2 regions of the Streptomyces sp. NPDC029164 genome follow, and region 1 is predicted to be linked to the other one. Evidence: riboswitches for the same ligand, from Rfam matches in the RefSeq annotation. Region 1 holds a riboswitch; the other holds the start of a gene.
What was found. A riboswitch is a leader RNA that binds a small molecule or an ion and turns the genes downstream of it on or off. The one in region 1 is predicted to bind ZMP and ZTP.

Region 1 (7,812 bases):
GCCCCTCACGGACGTGGCCGTCACCAAGGGCACCGCCAACCGCCGGATCTTCTTCGAGAAGGTCGAGCTGCCCGACGGCTTCTTCGCCGTCGGCGACTCGGTCGCCACCTTCAACCCGCTCTACGGGCAGGGCATGACCGTCGCCGCCCAGGGGATGCTCGCCGTACGGTCCCTGCTCCGGGCCAGGGGACTCCCCCACCCCGCCTTCGGGCGCGAGGCACAGCGCGCGATCGCCCCGCAGGTGGCGACCGCCTGGGACCTCGCCACCTCGCAGGACATCCTCTACCCCGGCGCCACCGGCATGAAGCCGCGGACCGGGGCCGGGCTGCTCAACGGGTACGTCAGCCGGCTGATGACGGGGGCCACCACCCGGGAGGCGCTCACCGCCGCCTTCCTCCAGGTCATCACCATGAGCACCGCGCCCACCCACTGGCTCCGGCCGTCGGTGGTCTGGAACGTCCTGCGCGCCTCCGACCGCGGCGCGCTGAAGGCGCCGCCGCTCACCGCCGCCGAACGGACGGTCGCCGGGCTCGACCAGCGGGCCGATCCGGTCGATCCCGTCGGCCGGGCCCGGTGAAGAGCGGCCTGATCCTCTACGTGCCGGGGGCGCTGCTGATCCTGACCCTGCTGGTCAAGGCGCCCACCCTGCACCGGAGGTGGGACCAGCCCCCGATGCGTGCCGTCTGCGCGCTGCTGGTCATGGGCTGTCTCGTGCTGTTCCTGGCGGCGCCGCCGACGATCGCGGCGGTCAACCGTTTCACCGGGGTGGCCAACTTCTCGGCCCCGCTCGTGTTCGGCCTGATCACCGCGTTCTCCGGGTCGTGCGTGGTGCTGGTCCTGCAGTGGGGCGGCGGCCCGCCGGCCGTGGTGCGCCGGGCCACCCGGCTGACGGTGGCCGTGTACGGCGGGGTCGCGGTGGCGATCATCGTCCTCTTCGTGATCGGCGAGGCGCCGGTGGAACGCCTGCGGGACCTGGACACGTACTACGCCGACACCCCGTGGATCCGGGAGATGATCGTCTGCTACCTGCTGGCGCACACGGTCGGCAGCTCCGCACTGACCCTGCTGACCGGGCGGTGGCTGCGCCGCACCCACCCCTCCCTGCGGCCGCTGCGCACCGGACTGGCCCTGATCATGACCGGCGGGCTGCTGGACCTCGGCTACCTCGTCGCCAAGTGGACCGCGCTGGGTGCCCGCTGGAGCGGCCGCGACTGGGACGGCCTGTCCACGGACGCGGCGCCGCCGCTGGCCGCGGGGGCGGCCCTGATGGTGGCGACCGGCTTCATCGTGCCGCTGGTGGGCGGGTCGGCGACCTGGCGGGACTTCAGCGAGTACCGGGGGCTGCACCCGCTGTGGAAGGCCCTGCGGGGCTTCGCCGCGTCCGGTGTGCGGACGGTTCCGCTCACCTGGTGGTCACCTGTCGGGATCCGGCTGATCCACCGCGAGTCCGTCATCGACGACGGGATCCTGGCGGTCGCCCGCTGGTTCGACCCCTGCGTGCGCCGGGCGGCGTACGAGGCCGCGCGCGAGCAGGGCCTGAGCGAGGCCCGGGCCGAGGTGGTCGCCGACGCCGCCATGCTCGCCGCCGCGTGCGGGCGCAGGGCCGCCGCCGTCGACACGGACACGGACACAGCCCACACCACCACCGCCGGAACCGGCGCCGGCTCCGTACCCCTGCCGGACTGCGAGCCGCCACGGCTGTCCGGCCGGCCGCTGACCGCCCTGGCCCGCGAGTTCCGCGCCTCCCCCATCGTCGCCGCCGCCCGGGCCGCCGCCGTACGCGCCTAGCCCTGGCCGGGAGCCGCGCAGGCCGGGTGGGCTAGGGGGGCGGTTGTGCCGGGGCCGGGCGCCGGTTTGCTGCGCCGCTCGGGCGGGGGCCGGGGTGGGGTGGGGGCCGGTCGTGCCGGGGCCGGGCGCGCGCCGGGGTGTCTCCTCGGGCGCCGAACGTGGCGAGGGGCCGGAGAGCGGAGCCTTGTTGTGTTCGGCGCCCTGCGGGGATCACCCCGACACACACCCGACCCCGGCCCAACCGGCCCGGCTGCTACCCAGCCCCTGCGGCTCCTCGGCACCATCCAGCTCGACTCCAGCCCCTCCGGCGTTTGAGGAGCGGGGTCCGGGGCAGAGCCCCGAATCTTTGAGCCGCACCAATCGGCCTCGCCGCACCACCCAGCCTCGCCGCACCAATCCAGCCCCGCCGGCGTTTGAGGCGCGGGGTCCGGGGCAGAGCCCCGAATCTTTGAGCCGCACCAATCGGCCTCGCCGCACCAATCCAGCCTCGCCGGCGTTTGAGGAGCGGGGTGCGGGGCGGAGCCCCGGCGGCGGACCGGGACACGGGGAGTCGGGGAAGACGGGACGCCCCGAGCCCGAAGGGCCGGCTGGCTCAGAGCTCCGCGAGGTCCAGCCCGGCCTGCGCGGCGGCCGCCTGGACGGTCTGCTCCAGCAGGACGGCGATGGTCATCGGGCCGACACCGCCCGGCACCGGGGTGATCAGCGAGGCGCGCGCCGCGGCGGACTCGAAGTGGACGTCGCCGACGTTGCCCTCGTTGTACCCGGCGTCCAGGACCACCGCGCCCGGCTTGATGTCCTCGCCCCGGATGAACTCGGCCTTGCCCACGGCGGCGACCAGGACGTCCGCCTGGCGCACGATCGAGGGCAGGTCCACGGTGCGGGAGTGGCAGTAGGTGACGGTGGCGTTCTGCTCCAGCAGCAGCATCCCGGCCGGCTTGCCCAGGATGGCGCTGCGGCCGACGACGACGGCGTGCTTGCCGGTCAGGTCCACGTCGTAGGCGGCGAGCAGGCGCATGATGCCGCCGGGGGTGCAGGAGACGAAGCCCGGCAGCCCGAAGCCCATGGCGGCGAAGGAGTGCATGGTGACCCCGTCGACGTCCTTGCCCGGGGCGATGGCCTCGAAGGCCGCGCGCTCGTCGATGTGGTGCGGGACGGGGTGCTGGAGCAGGATGCCGCTGATCTCCGGGTCCTCGGAGAGCGCGGTGAGGGTGGCCACCAGCTCCTCGGTGGTGGTCCCGGCCGGCAGCTCGACGTGGCGGGAGGTGATCCCGGCCTTGGCGCAGCGGTTCTGCTTCATGCGTACGTAGGTCACGGACGCGGGGTCCTCGCCGACCAGCACGGTCGCGAGGCAGGGCGCGGTGCCGGTGCGCTCGGTGATCTTCGCCGCGTACGCGGCGGTCTGCTCCGAGATGCGGCGGGCGAGGGCGGTGCCGTCCATCAGCTGGGCAGAGGCAGTCTGGGCAGTCGTCACGGGGTCTCCTGAACGTCGCTGCGGATCGCGGTTCGCCCAGGCGCGCGGCAGTCGACGTACCGGAGTACGCCGGGCCGCTCCCCGGTGGTGATCCACCCGAACGCCAGTCACGGCCCGCCGTCCACTGTAGTCGACATATCCGGTGGATGACCGGCGCCCGACCTGGGACGATCGATACATGACGCGCACTTTCGACCATCTTGTCGCCGAGGCCGAGTCCGTCTCCGTGGACGGCTGGGACTTCTCGTGGCTCGACGGCAGGGCGACCGAGCAGCGCCCCTCCTGGGGCTACCAGCGGCTGCTGGCCGAGCGCCTGTCCCGGGTCCGGTCGGCCCTGGACATCCAGACCGGCGGCGGCGAGGTCCTCGCCGGGTCCGGGCCCCTGCCCCCGCTGATGGCCGCCACCGAGTCCTGGCCGCCCAACATCGAGAAGGCGACCCGGCTGCTGCACCCGCTGGGCGCGGTGGTGATCGCCGACTCCGACGAGCCCCCGCTGCCCTTCGGCGACGCGGCCTTCGAGCTGGTGACCAGCCGGCACCCGGTGACCATCTGGTGGGAGGAGATCGCGCGGGTGCTGACGCCGGGCGGCACCTACCTCTCGCAGCAGGTCGGCCCGGCGAGCGTCTTCGAGCTCGTCGAGTACTTCCTCGGCCCGCAGCCGGAGGCGGTCCGGCGCGGCCGGCACCCCGACGACGCGGTCGCCGAGGCCACGAAAGCGGGCCTCGAAGTCGTCGGTCTGCGCTCCGAACGTCTGCGCACGGAGTTCCACGACATCGGAGCCGTGATCTACTTTCTGAGGAAGGTGATCTGGATGGTGCCCGGCTTCACGGTCGGGCAGTACCGGGACCGGTTGCGCGAGCTGCACGAACAGATCGAACGCGAAGGTCCGTTCGTCGCGCACACCGCCCGCTTCCTCATCGAGGCCCGCAAAAAGGGCTGAAGGGAGGGTGGACGGATCCACGCCGAATTGGTTGCGCGGCCACAGCGTGGCGCAGGTCACTCAATTCAGCGCGTAACGAATCGACTCGGGCATGCGATGAACCGACAGGTGTCCTCGCGCGGCCCGGAATACAGACCCCCCTCGGGTCTGTTTCCCGAGTCCGCGCGATGATGTCCCGCTTACCCCTTATCTGTTCGCAACGAGAGGCTCCTTGTGTCGCTCAGCCCGTCCCGTACGTTCCCTCCGGAGATCGCCGAATCCGAGGCCCTGGTCGCGCTCGTCGAGCGCGGCCGCGAGCAGGGTCACATCAACGGTGACGACGTGCGCCAGGCCTTCGAGGCCGGCCGCATCCCGGTGGACCAGTGGAAGCGGGTCCTGCGCAGCCTGAACCAGGTCCTGGACGAGGAGGGTGTCGCCCTCCACGTCAGCGCGGCGCCCGCCACCAAGGCTGCCGCGAAGAAGCCCCGCAAGGCTGCCGCCGCCCCGGCCCGCACCGTGGCCAAGAAGGCCGCCGCCGCGCCGCGCCCCATCGGCGCGCGCAAGACCTCGGCCGCCAGCGCCGCCACGGCCACGGCCTCGGCGATATCCGCATCGCCGGCCGCCGCCGCCCCGGACGACGCGTCGGCCGAGGCCGCCGCCGAGCCGAAGAAGCGCACGGTCAAGAAGACCGCCGTCAAGAAGACCGCCGTGAAGAAGACCACCGCGGCGAAGAAGACCAGCGCCAAGGACGCCGACGAGGGCGAGACCCCCGTGGCGGAGGGCGAGGACTGGGCCGCCGAGGACCTGGCCGACGAGGCCGAGGAAGAGGCCCCCAAGGCCGGCGGCACCCAGGGCTTCGTCCTGTCCGACGACGACGAGGACGACGCCCCGGCGCAGACGGTCATGGTGGCCGGCGCCACCGCCGACCCCGTCAAGGACTACCTCAAGCTGATCGGCAAGGTGCCGCTCCTCAACGCCGAGCAGGAGGTGGAGCTCGCCAAGCGCATCGAGGCGGGTCTCTTCTCCGAGTACAAGCTCGAAGAGGAGGAGGACCACAAGCCCGCCTTCAAGCGCGAGCTGGAGATCCTCGTCGAGGACGGCCGCCGGGCGAAGAACCACCTGCTGGAGGCCAACCTCCGCCTCGTGGTCTCCCTCGCCAAGCGCTACACCGGCCGCGGCATGCTCTTCCTGGACCTGATCCAGGAGGGCAACGTCGGTCTGATCCGCGCCGTGGAGAAGTTCGACTACACCAAGGGCTTCAAGTTCTCCACGTACGCGACCTGGTGGATCCGGCAGGCGATCACGCGTGCCATGGCCGACCAGTCGCGCACCATCCGCATCCCCGTGCACATGGTCGAGATCATCAACAAGCTCGCCCGCGTGCAGCGCCAGATGCTCCAGGACCTGGGCCGCGAGCCCACTCCGGAGGAGCTGGGCAAGGAACTCGACATGACCCCCGAGAAGGTCATCGAGGTCCAGAAGTACGGCCGCGAGCCGATCTCCCTGCACACCCCCCTGGGTGAGGAGGGCGACAGCGAGTTCGGTGACCTCATCGAGGACTCCGAGGCGGTCGTGCCCGCGGACGCGGTGTCCTTCACCTTCCTCCAGGAGCAGCTCCAGTCGATCCTGGGCACGCTCTCGGAGCGCGAGGCGGGCGTGGTCTCCATGCGCTACGGCCTCAACGACGGCCAGCCGAAGACCCTGGACGAGATCGGCCGCGTGTACGGGGTCACCCGTGAGCGCATCCGCCAGATCGAGTCCAAGACGATGTCGAAGCTGCGCCACCCGTCGCGTTCGCAGGTGCTGCGCGACTACCTCGACTAAACGGCAGGGTGGGGGCTCCCTCCGGCGATGCCGGGGGGGGAGCCCCCACCTGTCCGGTCAGCTCGCGGAGTGCTCCAGCAGGTGTTTGAGCTTCTCCTCGCCGCGGGGCATCTCCTTGCGGACCACGGGCTTGACCACGAGGGGGACGAGGGCCCGGCCCATGCCGTGGCCCTCGAAGTCGACGGAGAGGGTGACGCGCGAGCGGGTCCCGCCGTCGAGGGGTTCGATCCTGCCCCGTACGTCCGGCCGGACCGGCCCGTCGACGCCGTGGAGGTGCCAGCTCCGCGGCGGGTCCATGGCCGTGTACTCCATGGTCGTGGGGATCCTCCGCCTGCCGATCCGCCGGGTGACCAGGATCCGGGAACCGACGTGGACGGGGAGGTCCCCCATGGGGATGGCGGACAGGGCACTGTCCTGCCACTCCGGCAGATGCGTGGGGTCCGTGACGTACGAGTAGACGTCCTCGGGCGTGCGGTCGATGTCGATGCTCTTGCTGATCGCGGACATGGCGACCCCTGGAGCCCCCCTGGGCGGCTTCTCCCTCCAAACTACCCCGCGGGCGAAACGGCGGCGCGCTGCTTGCGGGCGGCCATCACGGCGTACACGAGGACGCCCGCGAAGAGGAACAGCACGCCCTGGTAGACGGCCGCGTAGCCGGAACCGGCGACCAGCCACATCGAGAAGCCGAAGGCCAGGCAGGCGAGGGCGGCGTCGCGGACCAGGCGGCCGGGCCGGACCCGCTCCGGGCGCCCCGAGGCCAGGAAGTAGATCTGCGCGGCGGTGGAGAGCAGGTACGGGACCGTCGCGGTGAAGGTGGTGACGAGGACCAGGACCTCGAAGACCCGCGGGGAGCCGGCCGTGTAGTTGTAGACGGTCAGCGCCGAGGCGAGGGCGACCGTGACGAGGACGCCGGCCACGGGGACGCCGCGCTTCTTCGTCTCGAAGACCTTCGGGAAGAGCCCGTCCTTCGCCGCGGCGTACGGGGTCTGCGCGCTGAGCAGGGTCCAGCCGTTGAGCGCGCCCGCCATCGAGATCACGGCGGCGCAGGCGACGAGCGTGCCGCCCCAGGTCCCGCCGAACATGGCGTTGACGGCGTCGCTGAAGGGGGCCTCGGAGGAGACCAGCTTCTCGTGGGCGACCAGGCCGAAGACGGCGAGGGTGCCGAGCAGGTAGACGGTGGCGGCGCCCACGGTGCCGAGGATCGTGGCCCGGCCGACGTTGCGCTCCGGGTCGCGGACCTCGCCCGCGCTGACGGCGGCGGACTCGACGCCCAGGTAGCTGAAGAGCAGGATCGCGGCGGAGGCGGAGACCGCGCCGACCGCGCTCTGGCCGGTGGCCTGGAAGGGGCCGAGGTTGGCGGCGTCGAAGAAGAACAGCCCGCCCACGGCGACCAGCAGCAGCGGGACGAACTTCAGCACGGTGGAAACCAGTTGGACGGCGCCGACGTACCGGGTGCCGGCCAGGTTGGCGAGTGCCGGGAGCCACTGCACGCAGAGGGCGGCCAGGCACATGGACCACTGGTGCGCGCCGACGGCGGGGTAGAGCACGCCGAGGTAGCCGACGGCCGCCACCGCGAGGGCCGCGTTGGAGACCCAGGTGGTGATCCAGTAGCTCCAGGCGGCGAGGAAGCCGGCGAAGTCGCCGAAGGCGGCGCGGGCGTAGACGTACGGGCCGCCGGTCTGGGGGTGCCGGTGCGCGAGGCGGCCGAAGACGAGGGCGAGGGCGATCGCGCCGAGGGTGAGCACGCCGAACGCGACGAGGCTGATGGTGCCGAAGGGGGCCACCGAGGCGGGGAGGAGGAAGATCCCGC
Region 2 (11,321 bases), on a different contig from region 1:
CAGAAGCCATGGCCCCATTCTCTCAGGTGCGGGGGCGGGCTCGGGCCCGCCACTGGCCGGATCCTTCCGGGTCGCGGCGACCCGGTCCCCACGGCTCCGGGGTACCGGGCGGTAGCGGTGCGTCCGGATCCAGCCCCGGCCGAGCGACCGCTTTCCGTTCCGGACGGGGCGTGCGCCTACCGCTGCGCGGGGCTCGGCGGGCGCCGCCCACACCCGCGGCGGAGCCCCAGCAGCGAGTCCGCGGGTCAGGACAGCGGGAGCCCCGGGGCCGGGAAGGCGGCCATCAGGTCGGCGACCTCCGCGCGGACCGCGGCCAGGGCCGGCTCGTCCCCCTTGGCCGCGGCGTCCACGGACCGGGCGATCCAGTCGGCGACGACCGGCATGTGCTCCGCCGACAGCCCGCGCGACGTCAGCGACGGCGTACCGATCCGCACCCCCGAGGGATCGAACGGCTTGCGCGGGTCGAACGGCACCGTGTTGTAGTTCACCACGATCCCCGCCCGGTCCAGGGCCTTCGCCGCGACCTTGCCCGGCACGTCCTTGCCCGTCAGGTCGATCAGGATCAGGTGGTTGTCGGTGCCGCCCGAGACCAGGTCGAAGCCCCGCTCCAGCAGCGCCGCCGCCAGCGCCTTCGCGTTGGCGACGACCGCGTGCGCGTACGAGACGAACGACGGCTGCGCCGCCTCGTGCAGCGCCACCGCGATGCCGGCCGTCGTCTGGTTGTGCGGGCCGCCCTGGAGGCCCGGGAAGACCGCCTTGTCGATGGCCTTCGCGTGCTCCTCGCGGCACATCAGCATCGCGCCCCGCGGACCGCGCAGGGTCTTGTGCGTCGTGGTGGAGATGACGTCCACGTGACCCGCCGGGGACGGGTGCGCGCCGCCCGCGATCAGGCCCGCGATGTGGGCCACGTCCGCGACCAGGACCGAGCCCGCCTCCTCGGCGATGGACGCGAAGGCCGCGAAGTCGATCGTGCGCGGCAGGGCGGTGCCGCCGCAGAAGATCAGCTTGGGCCGCTCGGCGAGCGCCAGGTCGCGCACGGCGTCGTAGTCGATGAGCCCGGTGTCGGCCTGGACGCCGTACTGCACGCCCCGGAACCACGAGCCGGTCGCCGAGACGCCCCAGCCGTGCGTGAGGTGGCCGCCCATCGGCAGGGCCATGCCCATCACGGTGTCGCCCGGCTTCGCGAAGGCCAGGTACACGGCCAGGTTGGCCGGCGAGCCGGAGTACGGCTGCACGTTCGCGTGGTCCACGCCGAACAGGCCCTTCGCCCGCTCGACCGCCAGGGCCTCGACGCGGTCGATGTTCTGCTGGCCCTCGTAGTAACGGCGGCCGGGGTAGCCCTCGCTGTACTTGTTCTGCAGCACGGTGCCGGAGGCCTCCAGGACGGCCGCGGACACGTAGTTCTCACTGGGGATCAGGCGCAGGGTCTGCGCCTGGAGGACTTCCTCCGCCGCGACGAACGACGCCAGTTCGGGGTCGGTCGCGAGAAGGGCGGGATGGCGGCTCGCGGACATGGCGGGCTCCTCCGGGGTCGATGTGATCGGTACCCCGCGAGGCCCAGGCGAGCGGCCCTGAATGCGGTCGAACGCGCACGACTCCCCCGGAGTTCGTTCTCCGTGCGCCAGTCGCCGTGCGTACCGCCCACCTTAGCGGGCGCGCGACGGCCGCCGCGCGACGCGGAAGGTTTCTGCATCCGGCATCAGAGCGACGATAAGAAGACGACGATAAGAAGGGTGACGCCACCCTCGTCACCGCCGCACCGGGCAAGACGGACGATCGGAGACCCCGTGTCGACAACTGCTGATGTCATCCGCTCCGCTGACGCGCACAGCGCGCACACCTACCATCCGCTGCCCGTCGTCGTCGCGTCCGCGGACGGTGCGTGGATGACCGACGTGGAGGGCCGCAGATACCTCGACATGCTCGCGGGATACTCCGCCCTCAACTTCGGGCACGGCAACCGGCGTCTGATCGATGCCGCCCGGGCCCAGCTGGAGCGGGTCACGCTCACCTCGCGCGCCTTCCACCACGACCGGTTCGCCGACTTCTGTACCGAGCTCGCCGCACTCTGCGGCAAGGAGATGGTGCTGCCGATGAACACGGGCGCGGAGGCCGTGGAGACGGCGGTGAAGACCGCCCGCAAGTGGGGCTACGAGGTCAAGGGCGTCCCGGACGGGCACGCCAAGATCGTGGTCGCCGCCGACAACTTCCACGGCCGGACCACGACCGTCGTCTCCTTCTCGACGGACCACGACGCCCGCGACCACTTCGGTCCGTACACGCCGGGCTTCGAGATCGTCCCGTACGGGGACCTCACCGCGCTGTCCCATGCCGTCACCGAGAACACCGTGGCCGTGCTTCTGGAGCCGATCCAGGGCGAGGCGGGGGTGCTGGTGCCGCCCGCCGGGTACCTGAGCGGCGTACGGGAACTGACCCGCGAGCGGAACGTCCTCTTCATGGCGGATGAGATCCAGTCGGGGCTGGGGCGGACCGGGAAGACCTTCGCCTGCGAGCACGAGGGGGTCGTCCCCGACGTCTACATCCTCGGCAAGGCGCTCGGCGGCGGCGTGGTGCCGGTGTCGGCCGTCGTCGCCGACCGGGACGTGCTCGGGGTGTTCCGGCCGGGGCAGCACGGGTCCACCTTCGGCGGGAACCCGCTCGCGTGCGCCGTCGCCCTGGAGGTCGTCGCGATGCTGCGGACCGGCGAGTTCCAGCAGCGCGCCACCGAGCTGGGCGACCACCTGCACCACGAGCTGGGCCTGCTGGTCGGCGGGGGCGCCGTGACCGCCGTACGGGGCCGCGGGCTGTGGGCGGGCGTGGACATCGCCCCGGGCCACGGGACGGGCCGGGAGATCTCCGAGAAGCTGATGGACCGGGGGGTGCTGGTGAAGGACACCCACGGATCGACCATCCGGCTCGCCCCGCCGCTGGTGATCAGCAAGGAGGACCTGGACTGGGGGCTGGACCAGCTCCGGGCGGTGCTGGCCTGAGCCCCCGGACAGGGCTCAGAGGATCACGTGGGGCAGGAAGCGGGCGTACTCGTCCGTGACCGGCCCCGCCGATTCGCGGATGCCGAGCCCCGCCGCCTCGTCCTCGACGACCCACGCGCCGAGCACCACCCGGTTGCCGTCGAAGTCGGGCAGCGGGGCCAGGCCCTGGAAGCAGTACCGCTCGCCCTCCTCCGGTACGAAGGGCTCGCCGCCCTCGCCCGGTCCGTGCAGGGTGACGCCCGCGCCCTCACGGCCGAGGAGGGGCTTCGCCACGTAGCCGGCGGATCCGGCCTCGGCCAGCTCGCGCGGTCCGTCGAGGTAGGCGGGCAGCAGGTTCGGATGCTCGGGGAAGAGCTCCCACAGGATCGCCAGCAGCGCCTTGTTGGAGAGCAGCATCTTCCACAGGGGTTCGATCCAGCAGGTGGTGCCGGTGCCGCCGCCGTGGTCGTACGTGCCGAGGACCTGCGGGCCGAACGCGTCGGTGGCCAGCCACTCCCACGGGTAGAGCTTGAAGCAGCTGCGGATGAAGCCGAGCTTCTCGTCCACGAACCGGCCGGACAGGCTGTCCCAGCCGATCTGCTCGACCGAGAGGGCGTGCGTGGCCAGGCCGGCCTGCTCCGCCGTTTCCTGGAGGTAGGCGACCGTCATCAGGTCCTCGCCGAGCTCGTCGGTCTCGGAGTGCGCGAAGTGCAGCGGGCCGGGCGGCAGCAGCTCGGCCTGGCGGCGCCAGGCGTCGACGAGGCGCTCGTGGAGGGAGTTCCACTGGTCGGCGCCGGGGAACCGGTCCTCCATCCAGAACCACTGCGGGCTGGCCGCCTCCACGAGGGAGGTGGGGGTGTCGGCGTTGTACTCCAGCATCTTGGCCGGGCTGCCGGAGCCGTCGTAGCGCAGGTCGAAACGGCCGTAGAGAGAGGGCTGTTCGGCGCGCCGGCGCCAGGACTCGGCGATCAGCGCGGCCAGCCCGGTATCGGTGATGCCGAGGTCGGCGAAGCGGTCGTGCTCGACGATGTGCGCGGCCGCCGCCAGGCACATGGCGTGCAGCTCCTCGACGACGTTCTCCAGGGCCTCGACCTCGGGGAGGGAGAACGAGTAGTACGCGCTCTCGTCCCAGTAGGGGCGCAGGGAGTCGTCGGGGTAGCGGGTGAGGGGATAGATGAGCCCCTGCTCCTCGACGGTCTTCTGCCAGCCGGGGCGGGGCTCGATGGTGTGCCTCTGCATGGGGTCCGGTTTCCTCAGCCGCCGCTGGAGCCGGAGCTGCTGTGGCCGCCGATGCCGCCGCGGGTGACGGCGGACTTGTCGAAGCTGCCGCCGGAGACCTTGCCGCTGCTGACGTAGCCGCCGTAGTAGTAGGCGCCGCGGCCGCCGCTCTTGCACTCCTTGTTGTTCAGGTGCTCCAGCGTGGAGCGGGAGGCGCAGCGCTTGTCGGGCTCGTCGCTGCTGCCGCAGGCCACGAGGGTGGCCGCGAGCAGGCCCATGCCGCCGAGGGCGACCGCGCCGGAGCGCATACGGCGCTGATTGGTGCTGCTGCTGTCCATGTCTGCTGCTCCCCCTGGGGCCTGGCGTGCTGCCGACAGAGTAGAGCGGTGGCCCCGGCCGATGGAATCCGGCCGCCGTGAGATCCGTGACCTAGAGTCAGTTCGTGCTCATTGGGATGGTTTGCGCACTCGGTGCGGCGGTGTGCTTCGGTACGGCGTCCGTTCTGCAGGCGGTCGCGGCGCGGGCGGCGGAGCCGGGCTCGGGGTCCGGGGTGGACGCGGCCCTGTTCCTGCGCGCCGTACGGCAGTGGCGGTACCTGCTGGGTCTCGGCCTCGACGCGGTCGGCTTCGTCCTCCAGATCATCGCGCTGCGCCATGTCCCGATCTACGCGGTGGGGGCCGCGCTGGCCGCGAGCCTGGCGGTGACGGCGGTGGTCGCGGCGCGGCTGCTGCGGGTGCGGCTGGCCCGGACCGAGTGGGCTGCGGTGTGGGTGGTGTGCGCGGGGCTGCTGATGCTCGGGCTCGCCGCCGGGGAGGAGGGCTCGGGCACCGGGTCGCTCGCGCTGGAGCTGGGGCTGCTGGCGGTGGCCGGACTGGTGCTGGTGGTCGGCGCGGTGGCGGGGCGGCTCCCGGACGGGCCGCGGGCACTGGTCCTGGGCCTCGCCGCGGGGACGGGCTTCGGGGTGGTCGAGGTCTCGGTGCGGCTCATCGACTCCCCGTGGGACCTGCGCAACCCGGCCCTGTACGCACTCCTGCTGGGCGGCGGCGCGGCCTTCCTGCTGCTCACCTCCGCGCTCGCGCGCGGCTCGGTGACGGCGGCGACGGCGGGCATGGTCCTCGGCGAGACGATCGGCCCGGCGGTGGTGGGCGTGGCCTGGCTCGGCGACCGCACCCGCGAGGGCCTGGCCTGGCTGGCGGTGACGGGCTTCGTGGTAGCGGTCGCCGGCTCCCTGGCCCTGGCCCGCTTCGGCGAACCGGCCCCTCCGTCCCCGGGAGGGTGACCAGGGCGATTGTCTTGGCCCGTCTGCCAGCTGCGGCCCGTCGTGCCGGGGCTCCGCCCCGAGCCCCGGCAGCCGGGCCGCGGGCAGCCCCGTCAGGGAAGGGCGGCGGCGAGGGCGGCCAGCGTCGGGGACCACGCGCTGTCAGACGGCGTCCCGTAGCCCACGACCACCGCATCCCGCGCGGGCAGCGCAACCGCCTCCGGGTGCCGGAAGCTCGACAGGCCGTGCAGGGCCACGCCGGCCGGGCCCGCCTGCAAACCCGGTCGGCCGGTCAGCCGGTCAGCCCGTCGGCCGGAACGCGGCCAGAGCCGCCGCGTGGTGCTCCTGCGTGACCTGCCACTCGGCGGCCGGGCCCGCGGTCAGCACCGCCCACTTGCCGCCGTCCGACGCGAACAGGACGCGTTCGACGCCGCGCCGCAGCCCGTGCGACTCATCGCTGTCGTACTGGTAGACGAGCTCGGCCGCCCCGGAGCCGCCGGGGACCGGGCCGACGCGCACCTCCTGGTACCCCCGGGTGGCGCTCCGCAGGTAGCCGGAGGCCTGGGTGACCGCTTCGAGCGGGCTGAGCTCCGGCTCCGAGACCCGGAAGACCTGGATCAGCGCGGTCCGGTCGGCCGAGCGGTAGAAGACCCCTTCCTTGAGCTCTTCCCGCACCCAGCCCGCCGGGACGGCGACGGTGAAGCCCGCCGGGTCCTGCTTGGTCTCGTGGGCCCCCGCCCCTGTCCCGGGCCCGGTGCCGGTCGGACTCGGACTCGGGCCCGGACTGCGACTCGTACCGGTCCCGCCCGTCGGGGAGCCGGAGGCAGTGGGCGATCCCGTCCCGGACGGTTCCCCGCCGGACCAGGACGGCGTGCCCGAGGCCACCGTCCCGTTCTTCCCCGCGCGGTTCGCGTCGTCCGTGTCACGGGCCAGGAACCACACCGCCCCGGCGCCGATCGCGACGGAGGCGACCGCGATGCCCGCCGTCACCGGAGTCCGCCACCGGCCGCGCGGCCCGCCGGAGGGCGGCAGGTGACCGGGCTGCGGCGGTACGGGCGGCGGGTATCCGGGGTCGGAGCCGTACGGCGGCTGCGGCGCGGTCGGCGCCCCGTACGGGGGCGGGGCCGGCGCCCCCGGCCCGAGCGGGTCGTACGGCGGCGCGCCCGACGGCTGCGGCGGAACCGGCGGCAGGCCCGGCGGCGGCCCGGCCGGCGGCCCCGCCGGGGCCTGGTCCACCACCCAGCGCTGAGCCTGGGCGTCCCAGCGGCGCGGCCCGGACGGCGGCTGTGCCGGAGCCACGGCTCAGCCCCCCAGCGCGCCGAGCAGGCTGCCCAGGGCAGCGGCCGCGCTCACCGACTCCACCAGCGGAGCCCACCGCGCCAGCGCCGCGCGCAGCCGGGCGGGCAGCCCGGGGCGGATCGTCTCGGCGCCTTCCAGCTGCTCGGCGATCCCGTCCAGTTCGGCGTCGAGGGCGGTTCGGTCGGCGCCCCGGGGTGCCTCCCGTACGAGCGCCTCGCGCAGGGTGAGCACCGCCTCCAGCAGCTGCGCCGCGTCGGGTGCGCTCGCTCCCGTACCGCCGTGGTGGACGGTGTTGGTGTTGTTGGAGCCGCCGAAACTGACGGCGCTGTCGTGGAAGCTGCCGATCCGCACTCCGGGCTCCGGCCCGCTGCCGCTCCCGCTTCCGCTATCTGTCGCCATGGCTCCCCCTGTGTGTGCTGTTGTGGTTGCCGCTGCCGCCGAAGCTGGCCGCGCTGCCGTACATCGCCCCCACGTACGTGGCGCCTTCGGCGAGGTAGATGCCGGCGCGCTGCGCGAACGCCTCGGTGTGCCAGCCGCCTTCGTGCAGGACCAAGGTAATACCGGCGACGACCCGGTCCTGAATGGTCTTCAAGTACCTGTCGAGGTCCATGAGATGGAACAGCGAGCCGTTGTCCTGCGAGGCGAGTTCGCGCACGGACACGCGCGGTCCCTCCGGCCGGGCCCCGCGGTGACCGCCGGCCGCGATCTTCACCCAGCTCGCGATGCCGCGGCCCAGGGTGACGAGAGAGGCCGTGAAGGATCCGGGGGTGTGGCGCAGGGCCCAGACCGCCTTCCCGAACCGGTTGTTGTTCAGGTAGCGGTGGGCGTCCGCGTCGGCGTTGTGGAAGGCGACGTGGACGGGCAGCAGCACGTGCGGCGCCAGCTCCACCATCATCATGCCGCCCTGGGTGTGGACCCGTACGAACAGGGTGACGACCATGTTCTCGTCCCAGCCGCCGACGCGGATGCGCAGGAAGTGCCGGCGGCGTTCGCCGCCCTCCTCGATGGCCACGGCCCGGTGCGTCTCGAAGTCCGCCCGCAGGTGCGGGCCTTCGTCGCGGTGCCCCAGCCCGTCGCCGGGCAGGAACACGCACTGGTCGACGACCAGCTCTTGCATCCGGTCGAATACGGCGGCCTGGGCCTCGGGGGACCCGTGCGGCGAGGGCACCCGCAGCCGCTCCACCAGCGGGACGATCCCCTCCAGGATGCGGGCGTTGGTGAGCGGCTCCGGTGTGGTGCCGGCGGGCAGGTCCTCGCGGGGGCGCAGTTCGAAGCACTGCTGCCAGGGGCGGTAGGCCTGACCGGCCCCGGCGAAGGGGTCGTTGATGTCGTACATGATCAGCGGCGAGTGCTGCTCGTCGATGATGCGCCGCCGCACCCGCGCGAACCGTACGTTCACCTCGACCTCGGCGGGATCGGCCGGCCGGTGGGCGTACCGGTCCCGGTTGAGGTCGTTGGCGATGGTCCGGGCGACGTACCCGCGCTGGAGGCCCACGACGGTGACGACCGCGGCGAAGACGGCCGGCACCCACCCGATGACGAATCCGGTCGCCGCGCCCCCGATGCCCTGCGAGAAGATCAGGGCGCCGAGGCCGACCGGACCGCCGAGCGTGTCGTCGAAGGCGCCGAGCAGGGCCAGCCAGATCCCGAGGACCAGGATCACGATGACGGCCAGGTTCCACCAGGCGTAGATCCGCACCACGACGGACAGGAGGCGCGCCAGCAGGCCGGACCGCGCCCTGAGCCAGCCGGCGAGGCTCAGCAGCAGGAACGGGACGAGCAGCAGCGCGAGGGCGCCCCCGGTCAGGACGGAACCCACGAACCAGGCGCCGAGTACGCCGAGCGCCCAGCCGAGTTCGGCGCGGCGGGCGCGGAGGGCGTGGGCGAGGACGCGTGAGGCGTCGAACCCGTAGGAGGGCGCGACGATCCGCTCCTCGTGGATGTACAGCTCCTTGATCACCCGATCGCGGTACCCGGCGTCGAGGTAGGTGCCCGCGCACAGGAAGCGGCCGGCCTCGCTGAACGCGGGTTCGACGGGGGGACGGCCGCGGTGGAGGTCGTCCTGCCGCCCGCCGGTGGGCTGAGGGGGAATCGGGCTCTCGGTCACCGACCGACCTTAGATTTCCCCTACATCATTCGACAGGCGTAAACACGCCAAAGCGCCCCGGCCGGTTGGGGCCGGGGCGCTTGGGTCCGCGCTTCCCGCCGAGGTGTTCGCACTCCTCGGCGGGAAGGACGGATCAGATCAGGCCGAGCTCGCGGACCGCGTCGCGCTCCTCCGACAGCTCCTGGACGGAGGCGTCGATGCGGGTGCGGGAGAACTCGTTGATGTCCAGGCCCTGGACGATCTCGTACTTGCCGTCCGTGCAGGTGACGGGGAAGGAGGAGATCAGACCGGCCGGGACGCCGTAGGAGCCGTCCGACGGGATGCCCATCGAGGTCCAGTCGCCCTCGGCGGTGCCGTTGACCCAGGTGTGCACGTGGTCGATGGCGGCGTTGGCGGCCGAGGCGGCCGAGGACGCGCCACGCGCCTCGATGATCGCGGCGCCGCGCTTGGCGACGGTCGGGATGAAGGTGTCGGCGAGCCACTGCTCGTCGCTGACGACCTCGGCGGCGTTCTTGCCGGCGATCTCCGCGTGGAAGATGTCCGGGTACTGGGTCGCCGAGTGGTTGCCCCAGATGGTGAGGCGCTTGATGTCGGAGACGGCGGCGCCGGTCTTCTGCGCGAGCTGCGAGATCGCGCGGTTGTGGTCCAGGCGGGTCATCGCGGTGAAGCGCTCGGCCGGTACGTCCGGGGCGGCGGCCTGCGCGATGAGCGCGTTGGTGTTGGCCGGGTTGCCCACGACCAGGACCTTGATGTCGTCCGCGGCGTTCGCGTTGATCGCGGCGCCCTGCGGCTTGAAGATGCCGCCGTTGGCGGAGAGCAGGTCGCCGCGCTCCATGCCCTTGGTGCGCGGGCGGGCGCCCACGAGCAGCGCGACGTTGGCGCCGGCGAAGCCCTGGTTCGGGTCGTCGAAGATGTCGATGCCCTTGAGCAGCGGGAAGGCGCAGTCGTCGAGCTCCATGGCGGTGCCCTCGGCGGCCTTCATGCCCTGGGGGATCTCCAGAAGACGGAGCTTGACCGGCACGTCCGCGCCGAGCAGGTGACCGGAGGCGATGCGGAAGAGCAGCGCGTAGCCGATCTGGCCGGCGGCGCCGGTGACGGTGACATTCACAGGAGTGCGGGTCATGGCCTTCTCCGTTTAGACAGCTGGCGGTGGGGCGTCCCTGCCCCATGTGCTGGAGGACGCCGCTCCCCTGTAAATCTTGACGTGAAGAGACATCCGCGGTCAGGCTATCCGACCCGGAAGCGGGCCAACCCCCGGGTCCCTGTGGTGCGTGGCACACGGACCCCGCCGTTTCGAAGGCGGAGCCGGTTCCAGGACCCCCGTTCGTCCCCCGTTTCGCCTACTCGACCAGAAGGACGCGGCCCGTCCGGTGGCCCTCGATCGACTTGACGCAGGCGTTCGCCGTGCGGCCCACCGGCACCGGGTCGAATCCCGCGAAGGTGTCCCCGTACGCGTCGAGGGACTCCTCGAAGACGGTGGGGCTGACGGCGTTGATGCGCCGGCGGCCGGGCAGTTCGATGGCCGCGGCCCGTACGAAGGCCTCGACCGCGCCGTTGGCGAGGGCGGCCACGGCGCCGGTGAGCAGGGGCTCGCGGGCCAGGGGTTCACCCCGCTCATCGGGCACGAGTGCGGGGACCTGCGGGCCGGGCTGTGGCTCGTGGCCACCGGACGGGCCGTGTCGATGCTGCCGAAGCTGCTGCGCGACGCCCCGCCGCCCGGCGCCGCCGTACGGGAGCTGCCCGGCCCGGGCGGACGCTGGACGCACTCGTCCGGGCGGGCACGGAGACCCAGTCGGCCGACGCGGCCGCCCTGGCCGCGCTCACGGCGCTTACGGCGCTTACGGCGCCCACCGCACCGGCCGCCTCACCGCACGGTGAAGCGGACCGCGCTCTCCAGGAACGGGATCTCCAGCAACGGCTTGGGCTCGATCACCAGCGCGAGCAGCGTGATCGCCACGCCCAGCAGCCCGTACGTGATCATGTCCGTGAAGCGGGAGCGCACCGCGAGCATCCCCACCGAGGGCAGCACGCGCCGCATCACGGAGGCGGCGATCAGGGCCACGCCGATCGCCAGGCAGCCGAGCTTCGGATGCCCCACCGCGGTGGCCAGCAGCCCGGCCGCGGTCGCGGCGAGCACACTGAGCATCGGCCACTGACGGGCGGGCGTGGACACGGCCCCCGGGACGGCGCGGCCGCTGCCCTCGGGACGGGCGGTGTCGCGGGTGATGGACGGGAAGCGGCGGGACCGGCGCGCCTCGTCCGCGGGCGCGGCGATCGCGCCGGCCGGGCCGGCCGCGCCCGGGGTGACGGGCGTGACCGGATCGCCGGAGGGGACGGGCGTGCCGTTCGCCGCGGCCGCGCCGCCGCCGCCCGCGCGCCCGGAGTGCTCCGCGTCCCGTTCAGCCTGCACTGGTGGTCCGTTCCGCCGCCTCGACGACATTGACGAGTAGCTGGGCCCGGGTCATCGGGC

Region 2: it holds a riboswitch for ZMP and ZTP, as region 1 does, so the genes downstream of both, ACZ4VT_RS29405 (serine hydroxymethyltransferase) here and ACZ4VT_RS23410 (bifunctional 5,10-methylenetetrahydrofolate dehydrogenase/5,10-methenyltetrahydrofolate cyclohydrolase) in region 1, are expected to answer to the same signal.

Annotation. Positions count from the first base shown of each region.
Region 1 is NZ_JBVHWW010000024.1:107,617-115,428, reverse strand. Features, by position in the region: gene ACZ4VT_RS23420 (NAD(P)/FAD-dependent oxidoreductase) at 1-577, shown strand, start outside; gene ACZ4VT_RS23415 (MAB_1171c family putative transporter) at 574-1,788, shown strand; gene ACZ4VT_RS23410 (bifunctional 5,10-methylenetetrahydrofolate dehydrogenase/5,10-methenyltetrahydrofolate cyclohydrolase) at 2,381-3,226, opposite strand; ZMP/ZTP riboswitch at 3,287-3,380, opposite strand; gene ACZ4VT_RS23405 (methyltransferase domain-containing protein) at 3,438-4,199, shown strand; gene ACZ4VT_RS23400 (RNA polymerase sigma factor) at 4,413-6,002, shown strand; gene ACZ4VT_RS23395 (SRPBCC family protein) at 6,060-6,509, opposite strand; gene ACZ4VT_RS23390 (amino acid permease) at 6,551-7,812, opposite strand, start outside.
Region 2 is NZ_JBVHWW010000035.1:69,324-80,644, forward strand. Features, by position in the region: gene trpS (tryptophan--tRNA ligase) at 1-10, opposite strand, end outside; gene ACZ4VT_RS29405 (serine hydroxymethyltransferase) at 246-1,514, opposite strand; ZMP/ZTP riboswitch at 1,549-1,639, opposite strand; gene rocD (ornithine--oxo-acid transaminase) at 1,788-2,990, shown strand; gene ACZ4VT_RS29415 (glutathionylspermidine synthase family protein) at 3,006-4,208, opposite strand; gene ACZ4VT_RS29420 (hypothetical protein) at 4,223-4,525, opposite strand; gene ACZ4VT_RS29425 (DMT family protein) at 4,642-5,466, shown strand; gene ACZ4VT_RS29430 (hypothetical protein) at 5,746-6,744, opposite strand; gene ACZ4VT_RS29435 (hypothetical protein) at 6,748-7,143, opposite strand; gene ACZ4VT_RS29440 (hypothetical protein) at 7,130-8,851, opposite strand; gene ACZ4VT_RS29445 (malate dehydrogenase) at 8,985-9,974, opposite strand; gene ACZ4VT_RS29450 (Rossmann-fold NAD(P)-binding domain-containing protein) at 10,192-10,476, opposite strand; gene ACZ4VT_RS29455 (DUF3017 domain-containing protein) at 10,716-11,261, opposite strand; gene ACZ4VT_RS29460 (bifunctional methylenetetrahydrofolate dehydrogenase/methenyltetrahydrofolate cyclohydrolase) at 11,251-11,321, opposite strand, start outside.